DNA from 4 places in the Acetobacterium sp. KB-1 genome. Region 2 is predicted to be linked to each of the others. Evidence: riboswitches for the same ligand, from Rfam matches in the RefSeq annotation. Region 2 holds a riboswitch; each other region holds the start of a gene.
The links. Region 2 has a riboswitch for cobalamin ahead of DOZ58_RS13705 (bifunctional 2-polyprenyl-6-hydroxyphenol methylase/3-demethylubiquinol 3-O-methyltransferase UbiG). Riboswitches for the same ligand answer to the same signal wherever they lie in the genome.

Region 1: linked by a shared signal. The riboswitch ahead of DOZ58_RS16095 (iron ABC transporter permease) and the one ahead of DOZ58_RS13705 (bifunctional 2-polyprenyl-6-hydroxyphenol methylase/3-demethylubiquinol 3-O-methyltransferase UbiG) in region 2 are both predicted to bind cobalamin.
Region 3: linked by a shared signal. The riboswitch ahead of DOZ58_RS09655 (ABC transporter substrate-binding protein) and the one ahead of DOZ58_RS13705 (bifunctional 2-polyprenyl-6-hydroxyphenol methylase/3-demethylubiquinol 3-O-methyltransferase UbiG) in region 2 are both predicted to bind cobalamin.
Region 4: linked by a shared signal. The riboswitch ahead of DOZ58_RS09715 (DUF4430 domain-containing protein) and the one ahead of DOZ58_RS13705 (bifunctional 2-polyprenyl-6-hydroxyphenol methylase/3-demethylubiquinol 3-O-methyltransferase UbiG) in region 2 are both predicted to bind cobalamin.

Annotation. Positions count from the first base shown of each region.
Region 1 is NZ_CP030040.1:3,492,818-3,497,029, reverse strand. Features, by position in the region: gene DOZ58_RS16105 (adenosylcobinamide amidohydrolase) at 1-74, opposite strand, end outside; gene DOZ58_RS16100 (ABC transporter ATP-binding protein) at 76-1,287, opposite strand; gene DOZ58_RS16095 (iron ABC transporter permease) at 1,284-2,318, opposite strand; cobalamin riboswitch at 2,598-2,796, opposite strand; gene DOZ58_RS16090 (energy-coupling factor ABC transporter substrate-binding protein) at 2,825-3,166, opposite strand; gene DOZ58_RS16085 (energy-coupling factor ABC transporter permease) at 3,166-3,930, opposite strand; gene DOZ58_RS16080 (energy-coupling factor ABC transporter ATP-binding protein) at 4,074-4,212, opposite strand, start outside.
Region 2 is NZ_CP030040.1:2,957,184-2,961,395, forward strand. Features, by position in the region: gene DOZ58_RS13690 (DUF5320 domain-containing protein) at 136-351, shown strand; gene DOZ58_RS13695 (MBL fold metallo-hydrolase) at 400-1,221, shown strand; gene DOZ58_RS13700 (flavin reductase family protein) at 1,245-1,739, shown strand; cobalamin riboswitch at 1,898-2,076, shown strand; gene DOZ58_RS13705 (bifunctional 2-polyprenyl-6-hydroxyphenol methylase/3-demethylubiquinol 3-O-methyltransferase UbiG) at 2,228-3,052, shown strand; gene DOZ58_RS13710 (iron ABC transporter permease) at 3,055-4,146, shown strand; gene DOZ58_RS13715 (ABC transporter ATP-binding protein) at 4,143-4,212, shown strand, end outside.
Region 3 is NZ_CP030040.1:2,064,621-2,068,832, forward strand. Features, by position in the region: gene DOZ58_RS09645 (heme ABC transporter ATP-binding protein) at 1-475, opposite strand, end outside; gene DOZ58_RS09650 (iron ABC transporter permease) at 477-1,508, opposite strand; gene DOZ58_RS09655 (ABC transporter substrate-binding protein) at 1,623-2,579, opposite strand; cobalamin riboswitch at 2,684-2,874, opposite strand; gene DOZ58_RS09660 (leucine-rich repeat domain-containing protein) at 2,947-3,777, opposite strand; gene DOZ58_RS09665 (leucine-rich repeat domain-containing protein) at 3,817-4,212, opposite strand, start outside.
Region 4 is NZ_CP030040.1:2,083,652-2,087,863, reverse strand. Features, by position in the region: gene DOZ58_RS18920 (DUF4430 domain-containing protein) at 1-1,290, shown strand, start outside; gene DOZ58_RS09720 (hypothetical protein) at 1,511-1,819, opposite strand; cobalamin riboswitch at 2,173-2,305, shown strand; gene DOZ58_RS09715 (DUF4430 domain-containing protein) at 2,543-3,787, shown strand; gene DOZ58_RS09710 (hypothetical protein) at 3,802-4,212, shown strand, end outside.

The DNA of each region.
Region 1 (4,212 bases), 540 kb from region 2:
CCCGAAAAAGGCACCACCAGACACCGATGATAGCGATGAATAGGATCTCCGGTAGCTGTTACCCCCAACATCATCTCAGCACCCACTTCCTGTTTGTGGCGGGATGATCTGCAAAATCTCGGCCGGATTTTTACAGCATTTTATTTTTTCGGCCCAATCACCAAACCGTCCTTTTAATTCGCTTTGATCAGTTAAGCTAAAAACTACTTTTCCCATTTTGATGGCATCAATGATTAAATCCAGATTATGCTCATTCGTTTTTCCCACCGGAAAGCCGGTGTCAATAACATAGTGCATTTTTGCCATTTTAGCTGCTGCATCTTCGTAATGTTTTTCGGTAATCCGACTAAACGAGTCTTCTTCAACAACATCGCAATTGAGGGCCTTTGCCACATGCAAGTCAATGTCATTGCTATGCAGTACCCCGCAGCACATGCCAAAACCAGCTCGGGATACGGCCCGATAAACGCCGGTTCCAGTGCCATTTCCGCCGGTAATAAACACTTCCGGTAATACCGGTGAACAAAATTCGAGGCACCCTAACAACTCATTATAATTAGCCCCTTCAATTGAGTAAAGACTCTGAATTGTACCAGTTTTGATAATCTCTTCTGGCGTTCCCTGAGCTTTAACCTTACCCTTTTCAATCAGTAAAATCTTCTGACAGCCTTTAATAGCAATATCAATGTCATGGAGGGATAGCACCACGGTGATGCCTTTTTCCAGACAGAGTTTTCTTAAAATACTGATGACTTCCACCTTGTGCCGAACATCCAGATGACTGGTAGGTTCATCCAGAACAATCAGCTCGGGTTCCTGAACCAACGCCCGGGCAATCATGACCTTTTGTTTTTCACCATCGCTAAGTTCGAAATAATAGCGGTTTTTCAGATATCCAGCATCAACCAGATCAAGCGCCTCATTAACAATCTTTTCGTCTTCTGCTGATAGTCTTCCCATAAAATTGGTATGGGGATATCGACCCATTGAAGCAATTTCAAAAACAGTCAACAGTCCCAACGAGACCTGTTCAGTCAGCACGATCGCCATTTTTTTAGCCAGTTCTGCTTTTTTGATGGTCGCTATATCCCTTCCATTAATTTCAACTCGCCCATTTACCGGTGGTTGCAATCCCGTTAAGGTCCGCAAAATCGTAGATTTTCCAGACCCATTGGGACCCAACAAACAGATCAGTTCTCCTTTTTGGGCACAAATATCCACTTGTTCAACAACTACCTTTTTATCATAACCAACATTCAGATTTTCAGTGAAGATTACTGGTTTCATAGCTCATTTCCTTTCGTTTTATGGACGAGTAAGTAAACAACAATCGGCGCACCGATTAAGGCCGTAATAACCCCCAAGGGCAGTTCAATGGGGGAAAGAATCATCCGTGCAATAAGATCACAAACCCCGGTCATCAAGGCCCCAGCGAAAATGACCCCCGGTATCAGAATGCGATTATCTGACGTCCCTAGAGTGATTCGCACCATATGGGGAACGGCCAGGCCGACAAAGGAAATTGGCCCGGCAAAGGCGGTGATCGTTGCCGTCAAGACACTGGCAATCAGAATCACAATCACCCGGAATTTTTTCATGCTGAGCCCCATGGAAATCGCATAATTCTCACCAAAGAGCATGGCATTTAATGGTTTACTCAAAACAAAAGCCAGAATAATCATCGGTAAACCGATGCCATATAAAAACTGGACCTGTGGCCAGGAGAATCCCGAAAAACTGCCCATCGACCACATCACAAAGCCATGCAGCTGTTCTTTGTCGGCAAAAGCGGTCAGGATACTGGTAAAGGCATTGCAAATAAACCCGGCCATCATCCCGATGATTAAAAGGGTTGTGATGTTCTTTACTTTTTGAGCGGCAAAAACCACCACCACCATCACCAGCATGGCACCCAGAAAAGCACCGGCAAACAAACCCATCGGGGGCAGGGACTTCAATCCGAATGAGAATCCACCTAATAGTACCAGCCCCACGAACAAGGTTGCCCCGGATGAGACCCCTAAAATATAAGGCTCGACGATTGGATTTTTAAAAAATATCTGCAGCAACAAACCGGAAAGTGCCAGACAGGCTCCCCCCATGATCGTAGCCAGGGTTCTGGGTAGGCGAATATTCATAATAATCGGGCCATAGGTATCATCTGCCACTGCTTTTCCCGACAAAATAGATAGAATATCCGGAATACTGATATTGATGGACCCCACACTGATGCTGTATAGCGAAATCACCACAATGGCCCCAAGAATCAAGACCAGGATGCTGATTTGTCGTGCTTTTCTGTTTTTTATACTTTCCATTACCACCTCTGATTCATAATTTTCGTTGCTTTTTTCTTCATTATGAAACCTCCATTTATATTTCTAAATTAATACTATCGATGCTAACCAATATTTTCGCAATTTCCCCTGCTAGCTCGCAATATTAATTGCTCTGACAGTTTTGCTTTGTCCTTTAATCAGAAATGTTGATCTGACTATTTTGTAATTTTCCCAAGTATAAAAAAAGGCTCATTATCTCAAATTGAGACAATGAGCCCGTAAAACGGTACGCAAATAAAACCTTTTTTCTGTCTCTCGCAGAGTTTTGCATAAACAGGCAGGTCTTCTGGCTCAAGCGTCAACATACCCTCCTACCTTCCCATATTTCTACAGTGGCATTCCTGGAGGAACTCTTCTTTTACAGCGGCGGGACCGCGGAGGATTTTCACCTCTCTTCCCTTTTAATCGGCCTGCAATACAATGGATTGCAACCGACACCTGTTTTTAATTATTCAATTTTTAAACTTAGTCCTTTTAAACCCGTCTTATTTCTTAGCTTTTTTTGAGTCTGTTTTTTTTGGCTCGTCTTCTTTTTTCTTTCGCTCCACAAATCGCCCCATTAAGAAGGCAATAATCCCGACCCCGATTCCGGTTTGAAGACAGAAAAACAAACTTTCCACTTCACCGGGTATTTCACCGTTTATCGCCGTTTCAAAAATTGGGGTAAACCAGGGTTCATACTCTGTTCCGGTAATCTCAGACACAACCCCACTGCCCGCATCATCAGAGCCCCCAAACTCGGCATCCTGCAAGATAAACAGGGGGACCAGAGCAATGATTACTGCCAACACTAAAAGACCAATGACTGTTTTTTTTGTCGCTGTCATTATTTTACACCTCCGGTAAGATATCCCAGATCATTAAGTTCTGGTTGTGCATAGGTTTCCAGCCCGATTATAATAACCACGGTTAAAATTCCTTCGATGATAGCCAAGGGAACCTGAGTCGGTGCAAAGACGGCTAAAAATTTAACCATCGAAGCGGCAACGCCACCACTTTCGGAAGGATAGGCCATCGCCAACTGGAATGCGGTAACACAATAGGTAAACAAATCGCCAATTGCCGCTGCCAGAAAAACACCGACATGCTTATTAATTTTTATTTTTTTACAAAGTATAAAAATTCCGAAGGTTACAAAGGGGCCGGCAATCGCCATTGAAAAGGTATTCGCGCCCAGAGTCGTCAGCCCACCATGTGCCAGCAAAATAGCTTGAAACAATAGGACAATGACGCCTAAAATACTGACTGCCGCTGGTCCAAACAGAATCGCGCCCAGCCCGGTCCCGGTCATATGAGAACAACTGCCGGTTACGGATGGAATTTTTAAAGATGATAACACAAAAACATAGGCTCCAGCCATAGCCAGTAAGGTGATGGTTTTAGGATTTTCTTTGAGTGTTTTTTTTATCGACATGTAACCCTTAATTAAAAATGGAATACAGATCACGCCCCAGGCCACACTAAAACCGACTGGCAGGTAACCTTCCATAATGTGCATCGCACTGGCCACCGGGGTAAACCCAAATACCAGGGCGATCGCAGCCGCAGCCGCAATAAATCGCTTCTCTCTTGTTGTTAAACTTGTGTTCATAGTTCCTCCTCTAGTTTTTATCTATATATTATAAGGGTTTGCGAAAATTCTTGAGCGCTCAATTTTGAACTCTCACAAAGCCAACTTAACTTAAAATCGATTGCGCAATTACTGCTATCGTAACCATCTACCTAAATGACTCTTTACCGAATATTTTTTTGTAATAAAACTTTAAGCGCCTGGGGAGTGGTTGGATAGTTGCTTTCGTCCTTTATCATTTTGTTTTCAACCAGCATCTCATAAACATCGAGCATGGCTGGCCGTTTCAGATTTGCCTGCTCC
Region 2 (4,212 bases):
TCAGATGCTGTGTTTATTTGATTAACCGATCAACATTAAAATGATTCAAAATAATTATTGACATATGTTACTTATAAGATTTATAATAAATATTATAAGTAACATATACCAATAAGATATAAAGGAGTCCTTAAAATGCCAGGTAGAGATCGGACCGGACCGGATGGTCAGGGATCAAAAAGTGGAAAAGGATTGGGACGTTGCTCGGGAATTAACGCCAAACGCCGTGGAAAAGGTTGTGGCTGCGGTTGTCGCAGAAGTTCGAAAAGCAAATCGACGCATGAACCTGAGAATCTTGATGAACCAGGTCAAGCAACTGATCAGCAACGTAAAGAAATCGAAGGAAATTAATACGGAAGGGATGTTTCCAATTGAGCAAGAATGGAAACCGGTGAAGGCATGAAAATTGTAACATTAGCTGAAAACACATCGGTGTCTGAAGAATTCAAAAATGAACATGGATTGAGTTTATACATTGAAACCGAAACCCATAAATTGCTATTTGATGTGGGTGCCAGCGGTCTGTTTGCAGAAAATGCCAAAAAACTGGGGGTTGACCTTTGCGAAGTGGATACCCTGGTCATTAGTCATGGTCATTATGATCATGGTGGTGGTTTAGAAACATTTCTTAAGATCAATGATAAGGCCGCAATCTATATCAATGGTCAAGCCTTTGAAAATCATTATTCTAAAAGAGCAGACGGGGAGGCCTATATCGGTCTGGATCAGGAACTGTTTTCTAATCCGCGCTTTATCTTTTTGGCAGCGGATTTCGTCATCGATGATGCTTTGTGCATTTTTTCAAATGTTCAGGGAGAACGCTGTTGCTCTACGGCCAACGCTGACCTGCTGATGGAAAAAGATGGGCTACGGATGGCAGATGATTTTTGTCATGAACAGAACCTGATCATCCGGGAAAGAAATCAGGTCGTGCTGGTGGCAGGTTGTGCTCATAAGGGAGTCGTTAATATTCTTGATCATATGGCATCAAACTATGATATGCAGCCGACTGTTGTCATTGGGGGATTTCATCTTTATAATCGCACCCGAAAAAAACCGGAGGCAAAAGAATTGATTGAGGAAATTGGTAACGAACTCAAAAAAACTGCGATAATTTATTACACCTGCCATTGTACTGGGAAAGAGCCTTATCAAATCCTAAAAATGATGCTGGGAGAACAGGTTAATTATCTGGCAACCGGTAGCCGGGTTATTATTTAAAAATAAAAAAGAACAAGGAGAAAATGATGAACAAAGTAAAAGGAAATATGAAGTCGTGTTTAAATCCAGTGGCTAAGGTGTTGGTATCTTGTCGGGGATTAAATGGCGAAAACAATGCCCTGGCGGTGGGCTATTGCGGAAACTGCAGTTATGATCCGCCGATGGTCATGGTCGGGATTGTACCCTCACGGTATTCGTATCATCTGATTAAAGAGTCCGGCTGTTTTGTGGTGAATCTGGTTGATCAAGCCTATGAAGAAACCTTTAAATATTTGGGTAGCCACAGCAAACGCGATGAAGATAAGCTGGCGGTGATGAAGGTCAATTTAGAAGAAGCTAAATTTGTCAATGCTCCGATTCTTGCCGATTGCCCAGTTAATATTGAATGTAGCATTGTAGACTCAATTGTCACCGGTTCTCACGAAATGTTTGTCGGAAAAATTGAGTATGTCCACGCCGATTCAAAAATGGTCAGTGACGATGGCTGTATTGATTTTTCACAGATAAAATTCTTATAAACAGATCAGAATATAGAGTTTTGTGGTTGACATAAAAAAATTATAATGGTATTATGTCAAAAACGTGTTAGTGGTTTGTAACATAAAAACACAGACAACTTATTGAAAACGTTAGCCTAAAAAATTTTGGGCGTTGATTTTATCAAATGAGTTTAATTTAATAACTTATCATTCAAGGTGCCGATCATGAAGATCGGAGAATAGGGAAGCTTAGAAAGCACGGACCCACCACTGTGAACAGGGACGAATTCTTAAAAAACCACTGGGCTAAAGCCTGGGAAGGTGAGAATAGGATGAACTGTTAGTCAGGAGACCTGCCTTGATTTAAAAAATATGCCAGGGGATGATTGGCCGCATGATTTAGAATACCTTGAGATGGGAAGGGTTTCTTTTATTAATAAAAGAAGCTCTTTTTTTGTTTGCCCAGGGTAAGCGATTAAAGAAATTAAAAGCGTTTAAAATAATGAAAAAAGAAAAGAGGAGAAGCGATGACTTTTGAGGAAAAATGGGTTGACAACAAGAAAAAGACGGATCTAAATGAAACCCAGCAGTTTTGGGATGATCGGGCTTCGGAGTTTAATGAGATGGGAAAGAGGGAAATGGCTGATGATCCGGTGCTGTCGCTTTTAAAAAGCAAGGATGCTATTTTCCCGGGAGCGAGAGTACTGGATATCGGATGTGGTGCTGGGCGCTATTCCAAAGAATTCTTAAAAATGGGCTGTGAAGTAGTGGGGATTGATATTTCCCCTAATATGATTGATTTTACAAAGGAAAATGCTGCCAGTGTAAAGGCTGATTTTTTTACGTTTAAGGTTATGCCCTGGGAAAAGGCGGATCTGGCCGCAGAAGGATGGGAAGGCTATTTTGATCTCGTTTTTGCTTCTATGAGCCCAGCTATTAGCGGCCCCGAGGAATTAAAAAAAATGAATCAGGCCTCCAAAGGCTATTGTTTTATGAGCGGACACCTGATCAAAGAAGATAAAATTGGAAATGAACTACGAGTGGCACTGAATAAAGAAAACCGCACCGCTGACTACCGGAATACCTTATATTACGCCTTTAATATATTATGGGATATGGGCTTTTTTCCGGAGTTTCGACATAGTGAGAATCAACAGACAAAGATTTGGGAGCTGGAAAAAGCAACCAATTATTATGCCCATATGTTAAGGGCTACCGATGAAGAGACAAAACAGACGATTCGGGATTATCTTAAGAATAAAAGCAAAGACGGACAGATTGAAGATATAAACTATTCCAAAAACGGTCAATTGCTGTGGTCTGTTCTGTCTGCTCAAATAGACGGGAGATAAAGATGCTAAAAAAACCAAGTGCCGTGATTGAGGTGGAGGGCGACAGCCTGGAATTATACCAGAAATTCACGGGCAAAAAAACCGTGTTGATTCTCATTCTTTGCGCTTTGTTGCTGGTGGTAGCCATTTTTGCCATGAATAGTGGGGCCATGGAATTGGATCCCACCGACATTGTCAAAACCCTGATGAGCATTGGTACCGAAATCTCTAGTGTAGTAGTATGGCGGATTCGTCTGCCCCGAGTTTTGGCCGCGGTTATTGCCGGTGCAGGTTTGGCAGTGGCCGGATGTGTGATGCAAAATAATTTAAGAAATCCGTTAGCATCGCCTTCTACCTTGGGGATTTCCAGTGCAGCTGCCTTTGGTGCCAATATCGCTATTATTGTATTGGGGGCTGGGACGGTGCAAAGCTCGGCAGCGCAGCCGATTATTGTCAACAATCCTTATCTGGTAACGATTTTTGCCTTTGCTTTTTCCATGGGAGCGACCATGATAATTTTGCTGCTGTCCCGAATGCGCAGTTTTTCGCCGGAGTCTATTGTTCTGGCAGGGGTGGCACTGAGCTCTCTTTTTGGAGCAGGCACCACCTTGATTCAGTATTTTGCTGAATCAGTGCAGATTGCTGCCGCTATCTTCTGGACCTTTGGGGACCTGGGTCGGGCTGGCTGGACAGAGGTTTATATTTTGGCTGCGGTGGTGGGTCTTGCGATGATCTACTTTATGATGAAGCGTTGGGATTATAATGCACTGGACAATGGTGCCGATGCCGCTAAGAGTTTGGGGGTCAATGTCGAGCAAACCCGATTTGGCGGGATGCTGGTATCATCGATGATTACCGCAGTGACGGTATCATTTCTTGGTGTGATTGGGTTTATCGGTTTGGTGGCACCACAGATGGTCAGGCGGATAATCGGCGGGGATCATCGCTTTCTGATTCCCATTTCTGCCTTAATGGGGGCGCTTTTGTTGCTGGTCTCGGATACCTTTGCCCGAACGATTATTTCCCCCATTATATTGCCAGTGGGAGCAGTGACATCATTTTTAGGGGCACCCCTGTTTTTGTATCTCTTACTTAAAGGAGGTAAACGTCGTTGAATTTACAAGTTGAAGGATTGGCTTTTGATTATCCTTGCCAAAACGTCTTAAAAGGGATCTCTTTTT
Region 3 (4,212 bases), 890 kb from region 2:
CCCGGGCAATAATCACTCGTTGCTTTTCGCCACCGCTAAGATTATTATAAAACCGTTTTCTAAAATTTAAGGTCTTGGTAGCCCGCATGGCCTCGGTTACAATATTATAATCATTCTGAGTTTCTCTGGTGCGATAACTCAGATAGGGGTTTCGCCCCATCAGAACGATGTCCTCCACGGTAAAATCGTAGTCGATATCAAAAGACTGGGGCACCACGGCGATCATCTGGGCCCGTTCCCGTTGGGTATAGTTAGTATTGTTCTTTTCTTCCAGGGTAATCACCCCGGATTTAATCGGCAGCAGTCCGGACAAGCATTTTAACAGGGTTGACTTGCCGGTGCCGTTAGGACCAATCAGCCCGACAAACTCGCCCTGGCAGATGGTCGCGCTAAATCCCTGTAGGATATCTTTTTCGCCATAACCGGATACCACATCCTTGAAATCGAGCATGATTCTTGGCATTAACCGTTCCATCTCAGAGCCCCCCTTTTTTTCTTTTGCGGAGCAGATAAACAAAGAAAGGACCGCCAAAGGCGGCGGTGATTACACCCACCGGAATTTCCTGAGAGGTCACCGACCGGGCCAGGGTGTCGCAAAGAATGAGAAAAGCACCGCCAAAGAGCACTGAAAAGGGTACCAATGTGCGGTGTTTGGGACCGGTGATCATGCGGACAATATGGGGCACAATCAGCCCAACAAATCCGATAATCCCCGTGGCCGCAACCACTGCTGCCGTTATAAGGGATGAGGAAAAGAGGATTTTCTTCTTAAGCGCCTCGGTATCAACGCCCAATTGAGTGGCCGTTTCTTCGCCCAGCAGCATAATATCCAGCTCTCTGACGGAGGTTAACATGATGACGCAGCCAATCACTACATAGGGCAATACAATCAGGACCTGATCCCAACCCTTACCATTTAAACTTCCCATCACCCAAAAAATAATTTGCGTCATGCTATCATTATTAAAGATCATCAGTAATGACATAAAGGCTCCCAGTGATTGGCCAATGGCGATGCCACTGAGTAAAAGCGTGGCCACCGGCACCTTACGACCGACCCGGGAAATATTATAAACCAACAGGATGGTTAAAAAAGAACCGCCAAAAGCCAGGATAGCAACCCCATTGGATCCTAAAAAATTACTGGAGAAATTCATCACAATACCAATCGAGGCACCCAATGCCGCCCCGGAGGATACCCCTAAAATGTAGGGGTCGGCCATCGGATTTTTAAAGATTCCCTGATAGGCAGCCCCGCACAGTGCCAAAGCACCACCGGTCAGAAAAGCGAGAATGACCCGGGGTAGGCGAACATTCCAGATAATCGCCGTTGCGCCCTCATTGATATTTTCCATCCCCAGATTAATATGAAAGATCTGATTTAACAGAATTTTATTGGTATCCCCAAACGAAATGGTCGTAATCCCCGTAAGGGTGCACAGATAAATCGTGCCGATGCAGATTGCAATCGACAATGGCAACGCGTATTTTTTCAGTTTTTTTTTCATGCTGACTCCATTTTCTCCATTTAATCTGTTCACTCCTGAATTCTCTCTTCTTCATCTGATAAAATTCAGGGGCGAACAGATTTCACCCCTACCAATTTTGGTTTAACAGACACTTTATTTTGCAAATATTTCCGGATAAATATCCTTAGCCAACAATGCCAGCCCCTGTACAATCCGGGGGCCCGGTCGTTGAATTAAATCGCTTTCCGGGGTTAAAAATTCGTAATATGCGATCTCGTTATTTTTAATCGCGGTAACCTTGTCAAAGCCGGGCGTCGCCTTTACCTGTTCTGGTGTGTTGTAAAGGGAAATATACACATCCGGATTGCTCGCAATAATTTGTTCAGTACTAAGCTGAGGCCATGGCGTAGCTGCATCAGCAGCGATATTTTTGGCATTAAGATCAATAAGCATTGCATCCATCATCGAGTTAGGACCAGCACTGAAGAAGTCACCCACATCAATAAAGACTGATTTCTGGGTTTTAGCGGTTTTGGCCCGATCAACGATCACCTGACGATCCGTCATCATTTTTTTAACCACATCCCCAGCCGCATCATTAGCGTTTGCCACTTCACCCGCAATCACAATATCTTTCATAACCCCATCTATACTGATCGGACTAAAGAGGATGACCTTTGCACCCGTGGCTTCCAGTTGTTTTCTGACATCATCGGAAACAAAATCTGAAGCCAGTACTAAATCGGGTGACAGAGCAATGATTTTTTCCACATTGGGCGCATTGTAGTCACCGATGCTCGGCACGGTTAGCGCCTGTTCGGGATAATTATCATACTCGGTGCGACCCACCACCTGATCCCCTACACCAATGGCGAATAAAATCTCGGTTGCAGCGGGAGACAGTGAGACAATTTTCTGGGGTTCTTTTTCAATCTTGACGGCGTTTCCAAGATCATCGGTTATTGTCACCGGATAGGTGGTAGCACCGCTTTTGGGTGAGACGCCGGAACCATCTGCGGATGACTCGCCACTCTGGCAGCCGGTAAAGGATACCATCAGCGCTAATACGGTAAAAATCACCAACAACCTTCTCATACTTTTCTTTTTCATTTTCTTCCTTCTTTTTCTTTATTTTTTTGCTTTTTTCGCAAAAATAAATCCAGCTTCCTGTGGAGGCTGGATACTAAACAAAAGGTTTAATTCTTTTCTTCCCACCGAAGAATTTCTATGATTATGAGTGTCCTGACTCTTGCTTCATCCTCAGTTCTCCCTTCCCATCGGTTAGACAGTGGATTAAAAACGTCGTCAGCAATTACAGTAGCGGGGGCTGTAGGGGTCTTACACCCCTTTCCTCATCACTTTCCTATTATATTAGTGGAAGTGTATCATAGAACGGGAAATTTTTCAATTGAATATTTTAGCGAGCTTCATCCCAAGCCAAGCATTTGATCGTCTAAATTCTAGTTATTGAAGTCCTTTATTTTTTCGCAACATTATTTACGTATTCTGTTCGAAACTCCTGGGATTGGCAATAGTGATCCACCCGGGAACCCTTTATGCAGCGAATTATGGTATCATTTTTATTAATAATCCATTCGCCGATTTCATCAATATTATGAAGAATAGTCAGATATTTAAGCCGCGAGCAGCCATGAAAAGTCCATTTTCCCAGCCGCTTGACACTACCGGGAATGAACACCTCGGTCAGGTTTTTACACCTAAAAAAAGCACTCTCTTCAATTTCTGTCACGCCCTCTGGGATCATCAGTTTTCCTTCCAGTCCGGAAAAATAGAATGCTTCTTTGCCAATAAAGGTCAGATTTTCTGGGAATACCACGCTTTTCATATTCTTGGTCCGATAAAAGGTGCGTCGTTCAATCCGGCTGACCCCATTGGGGATCGCAATGGTTTTTAATTCCCGACAGGATTCGAAGGCACTTTCTCCAATACCGGTTAAGCAACTACTTGGCGAAAGTGTGATCTGAGTCAGGGCCAGACAATTTTTAAACGTTCTCGGCGGAATTGACCGAATGCCATTCGGGATTTCGATCATCAACAAATTGGTGCAGCCCATCCACGCTGCTTCCCCAATTTCTTTGAGCGTTACTGGAACATGAAGGGTTTTCAGGGCCGTACAACCTTTAAAGGCATTTTTATCAATTCGAATCAAACCTTCCGGTAAGGTCAATTTTTTTAAACTCATCTTATTTTCAAATGCACCAAAACCAATCGCATCATAGTTTTCGTTGATGACAATTTTTTCCTGTTTATAAATTCTCACCTGATTCTTTCCCAATGTCCTGATCATCCCGCCTGCTCCTCATCATTATTTATACAAACACCGTTATTATAAATACTCCGTCTGATACTCGTAATTTTGACAATACTGATCGACCCGAGATCCCTTTTTACAGAATATTCTAACACTTTTTCGATTGAAAAGCCATTCACCCAAATATTCCGGGTCACTACGGAAAGTTACTTTTACCAGTTTTGGACAGCCATGAAAGGCCCATTTCCCGATGTGCTTTACACTTTTGGGGATTTCAATTTCCTCAAGAACTTTACATTTCAGAAAGGCACTTTCTTCAATTGACTCCAACTGGTCATTGAGCTCAATTGATAATAGTCCACAATTGTAAAATGCTTCTCTACCGATGCTTTTTAAATTCATCGGCAACTTCACCGCTTGCAAATTCTTGCATCCACAAAAAGCTCTGAAATTGATCGCTTCCACTTTTTC
Region 4 (4,212 bases), 870 kb from region 2:
GCTGTTAGTGATCAGATTGCCGCTTTGCCAGCAGTGGATAAGCTGGCACTGACCGACAAAGATGCGGTTGCTGCCGCCCGGGCTGTCTATGACGCGTTAAGCGAAGCCCAGAAAAAGCTGGTCACGAATCTTAGTACATTGACGGCCGTCGAAACACAAATGGCCAAGCTGCTGGCTGGCGAAGCCACCGAAGCCGACAAGGCCGCGGCTAAAGCTGTCAGCGGACAGATTAGTGGATTGCCATCTGGCGACAAACTGGCCCTGGGCAGCAAGGCTGATGTGGTGGCAGCTCGCACTGCCTATAACAAACTGACCGACATTCAAAAAGCGTTGGTCTCCAACCTGGATGCGTTAGCTGTGGCTGAAGCTCGGATTGCCGAGCTGGAAGCGGCAACGCCACCGGCAAAAGATGAAGCCACCGGTATTGAAGTGGTTGGTCTCCCTGAAGGCGTTGGCCTGAAGGTTGAACCCGAAAGCGGCGACGCCGACAAGACCGACGAAGCGGAAAAGGCAGCTACAGAAGCCGGCATCAAAGATGCCAAGGTCGTCAGCCTCTACAGCATCAAGCCAGATATGAGTGACGAAGCGTTGGCTGAATTTAATAACAATCCCGACAGCTTTGTCACCCTGACGATGCCGTTAGGCGATGACCAGCAGGGTTATGACAGCTATAAGATTTATCATAAGAAAACCGACGGCACCGTGGAATGGATTACCCCAATCCTGTCCGCCGATGGAAAATCACTGCTCTTTAAAGTCAATGCCTTCTCCGAGTTTGGCGTCGTGGCAACAAAGGCTGTTGAGATCCCCACCGTTGATTTCAGTTACCGCACCCATGTTCAGAATGTGGGCTGGCAGGACTGGAAGAATAACGGTGCCATGAGTGGAACCCAGGGACAATCTCTGCGGTTGGAAGGGATCGAAATTAAGCGAGCCGATACCGCTGACGTCGACATGGGCATTCGCTACGAAACCCATATCGAAAATATCGGCTGGGAAGACAGCTGGAAAGCCGATGGCATCATGAGCGGTACCGAAGGGAAAGCCCTGCGACTGGAAGCGATCCGGATTGAACTAACCGGAGCCGCTGCCGAAAACTACGATGTTTATTATCAGGTGCATGCTCAAAATACCGGCTGGATGGCCTTTGCCAAAAACGGTGAAGACGCCGGAACAGCAGGATTTGGCTACCGCCTGGAAGGTATTCACGTGATTGTGGTACCCAAAGGACAAGCCGCACCGACACCAGAAGAAGGAAGCATTGAGACCGCGTTTCTGGTTAAAAACTGAGTAATAAACGAATCAGTTAAGGCAGTAAACAAACACAGACCCCTACGGGATGGAGGCTTAGCCTTCATCCCAAAATATAAATAGGAGTTCTTTTTTTGTATAAAAAAAAGAAAATGGGAGGCTTCAATGGCGACCAGAAAAACAATTGTAAAACCGGTCCGTTCGGTAGTACTTAAATAAAAAAAGAGCAGCGTGTTGGCTGCTCTTTTATGCTATCATTTTATTGAGCTTGCTTTTTTCTCAGTAAAAACACTTCTTTTTCATTTAGCAATTCTTTGTGTAAAATGAAATTAAGCGTCTCTTTGGTGTCGGTGAAATATTGCTCGGTATCAGTTTTGAATTCGGTTAAAACAGCAACCTGATCGGCGACAGCATCTAACTTAGTTTTGACACTAGTTAAATCAGATTCCAAGGTATCAAAGCGACCCTCCATGGTATCAAACTTTTTTAGCACAATGGTTTGAAACTCTTCGTTAGTCATAAATTCCCCTTTCAACGATCGGATATGTCGAGTCTCTTCGTTAGTCATAAATTCCCCTTTCAACGATCGGATATGTCGAGTCTCTTCGTTAGTCATAAATTCCCCTTTCAACGATCGGATATGTCGAGTTCATCTTGCAGATCATTTTAATTTATATTATTATACCTTAGTTTGTCAAAAATTAAAATAGTTATTTGAGGATTATAAACTCAAAACGACACCAATTATTTTCGAGTGATGATATTTTAAAATGAAGCAATTGTTAATAAAAAATATTGCAATTTCATACAGCAGATGATAAGCTTTATATAATAAGATGCAAAGCTGTTTGTTATACAATCAGTGGTGTAAAATTTAATCATGTCATAAAGAATGCCGGGAATGGTGTTAGTCAATCACATTATTCCATTAGGCTTAAGCAGGCAAGGCCTTTTTGTTTGCTTCAGGGGAATCCGGGTGAAAATCCCGAACAGATGCGCTACCGTAATTGCCAAAAGCATAAGCCGGGAACCTATTCTTTAGCAACAGCAATCGACCTTCGCAATTAAGGCGGTTGAGCAACAAAAAGTTCTACAGCAACTACTGGAACTTCGATCACAGGTCATTTTTTGACTTGGATGGAAGTTCTTTTTTTGTTGATTTTTCGCTTATATCATTAAGATAAAAATCAGTTATTGTAATTAGTACAGTTTGGAACAAGGAGGGATAGAGAGGGAACAAAGCTTGAGTCAACGGTTTGATAATCATTTAAAAAGAAGGAGAAAAAGCGAAATGAAAATGTTTAAGAAATCAAATGGGGTTTTGGCTATTCTATTGGTTTTAGGGATGTTCACACCCTTGTCGGTTATGGCAGCGGTTAACGAGGTGGAAAGCGGCAATGCCGGTGGTTCGGTTGTTATTGATATGGAGCGGTCAACGATTGGCCAGGGATTTTTCATCGAACCGGTTAAGATCAACTTTACAGAAGGTGAAACCGTCTTTGATCTGGTTTCACGATTGGCTGGGCCTGACAACATTATCGGGAGTAAGGTTTACATCAATGGTATTAAAGGAACTGATGCCGGAGTAGAATCGGTGGTGATCCCCAATTATATTGTCGAAAAGCTTGGCGGTGGTGATACCGCAACAGCCAAAGCCTTTGGAAATGCTGGCACGGATAATGCATTAGGGACCACCTCTTACAGTCAACAGGGAGGATGGATGTATTTAGTCAATAACCTCAGTCCGGATGTCGGTATGGGCGATTATGTGGTTAAAGACGGCGATGTTGTCCGGATTGCTTTTAGTTACTGGGGCTATGGAGCTGATCTGACTGGTTATGAATGGGGCTCACCGGAACCGAAGGTGATAATCGGTAATAAGGATGCCCTTTTAAAAGCAGTTGCTATCGTTAACACCGAGATGAAAGAAATTTATTTAAGTAATGATATCATAAAAACGGCCTATGACAATGCCATTGCAGTATCGACAAACATGGTTGCATCACAAAACGAAATAAATGTCGCAACCGCAGAACTTAACAATGCCGTTGCCGCCTTTAGTGTTAACGCTAGTTATCGGACTCATGTACAAAATGAGGGATGGCAAACGCTAAGGAAAAACGGGGAGGTAAGCGGAACGATTGGCGAATCACTGCGGCTGGAAGGGATTGAGATAAACCTGGAAGAAAATGCCGAGTATGACCTTGGTGTGGAATACAAGACCCACATTGAAAATCTGGGCTGGGAAGAGCAATGGAAAAGCAATGGGCAAATGAGTGGCACAGAAAAACAGGGTTTACGTCTGGAAGCCATTGATATTCAATTGACTGGCGCTGATGCCGATCAATTTGATGTTTATTATCAGGTGCATGCCCAGAATGTGGGTTGGATGGGTTATGCTAAAAACGGTGAGAGTGCCGGAACGGCAGGTTTTGGTTACCGACTGGAAGGTATAAAAATACAGGTAGTATCCCATGGTGCACCGGCACCAGTGGCGGCTGAGGGCACTGCGGGTAATGCATTTATAACTAAGTAATGAAAGGTGAAAAAATGAAAAGCTTGTTAAAAGACGTTAAAAGAAAAAGCTGGCTAATGGCCGGTTTGCTGATTTTAGTTTTGGTGTCTGCCCTAGGGTGGATGATGCCGGTCAAAGCCGCCGATAACAAAACAGCCATTGCGGTGAAGGTGGTCTACACCATCGAAAACAAGGTGGTTCCGGCTCAGGGAATCAATGAGAATTATGATGAATTCCTGCTAGCCAGCTACACGACTAAGTTAGTGGCGGCAGATGGTACCAGTGCGAGTCAGGCAATTATTGATAAAAGTCAGGCCAAACTGGTCCCGATGTACCCGGAAAGTACAATCCAAAATCCACTGATGTTTAGTGGGCTGGAATCAAAAGCTTATGATTTTAGTGGCGCTATTCCGGCACTTTTGAATCAGTACCTCATTGAGTATGAC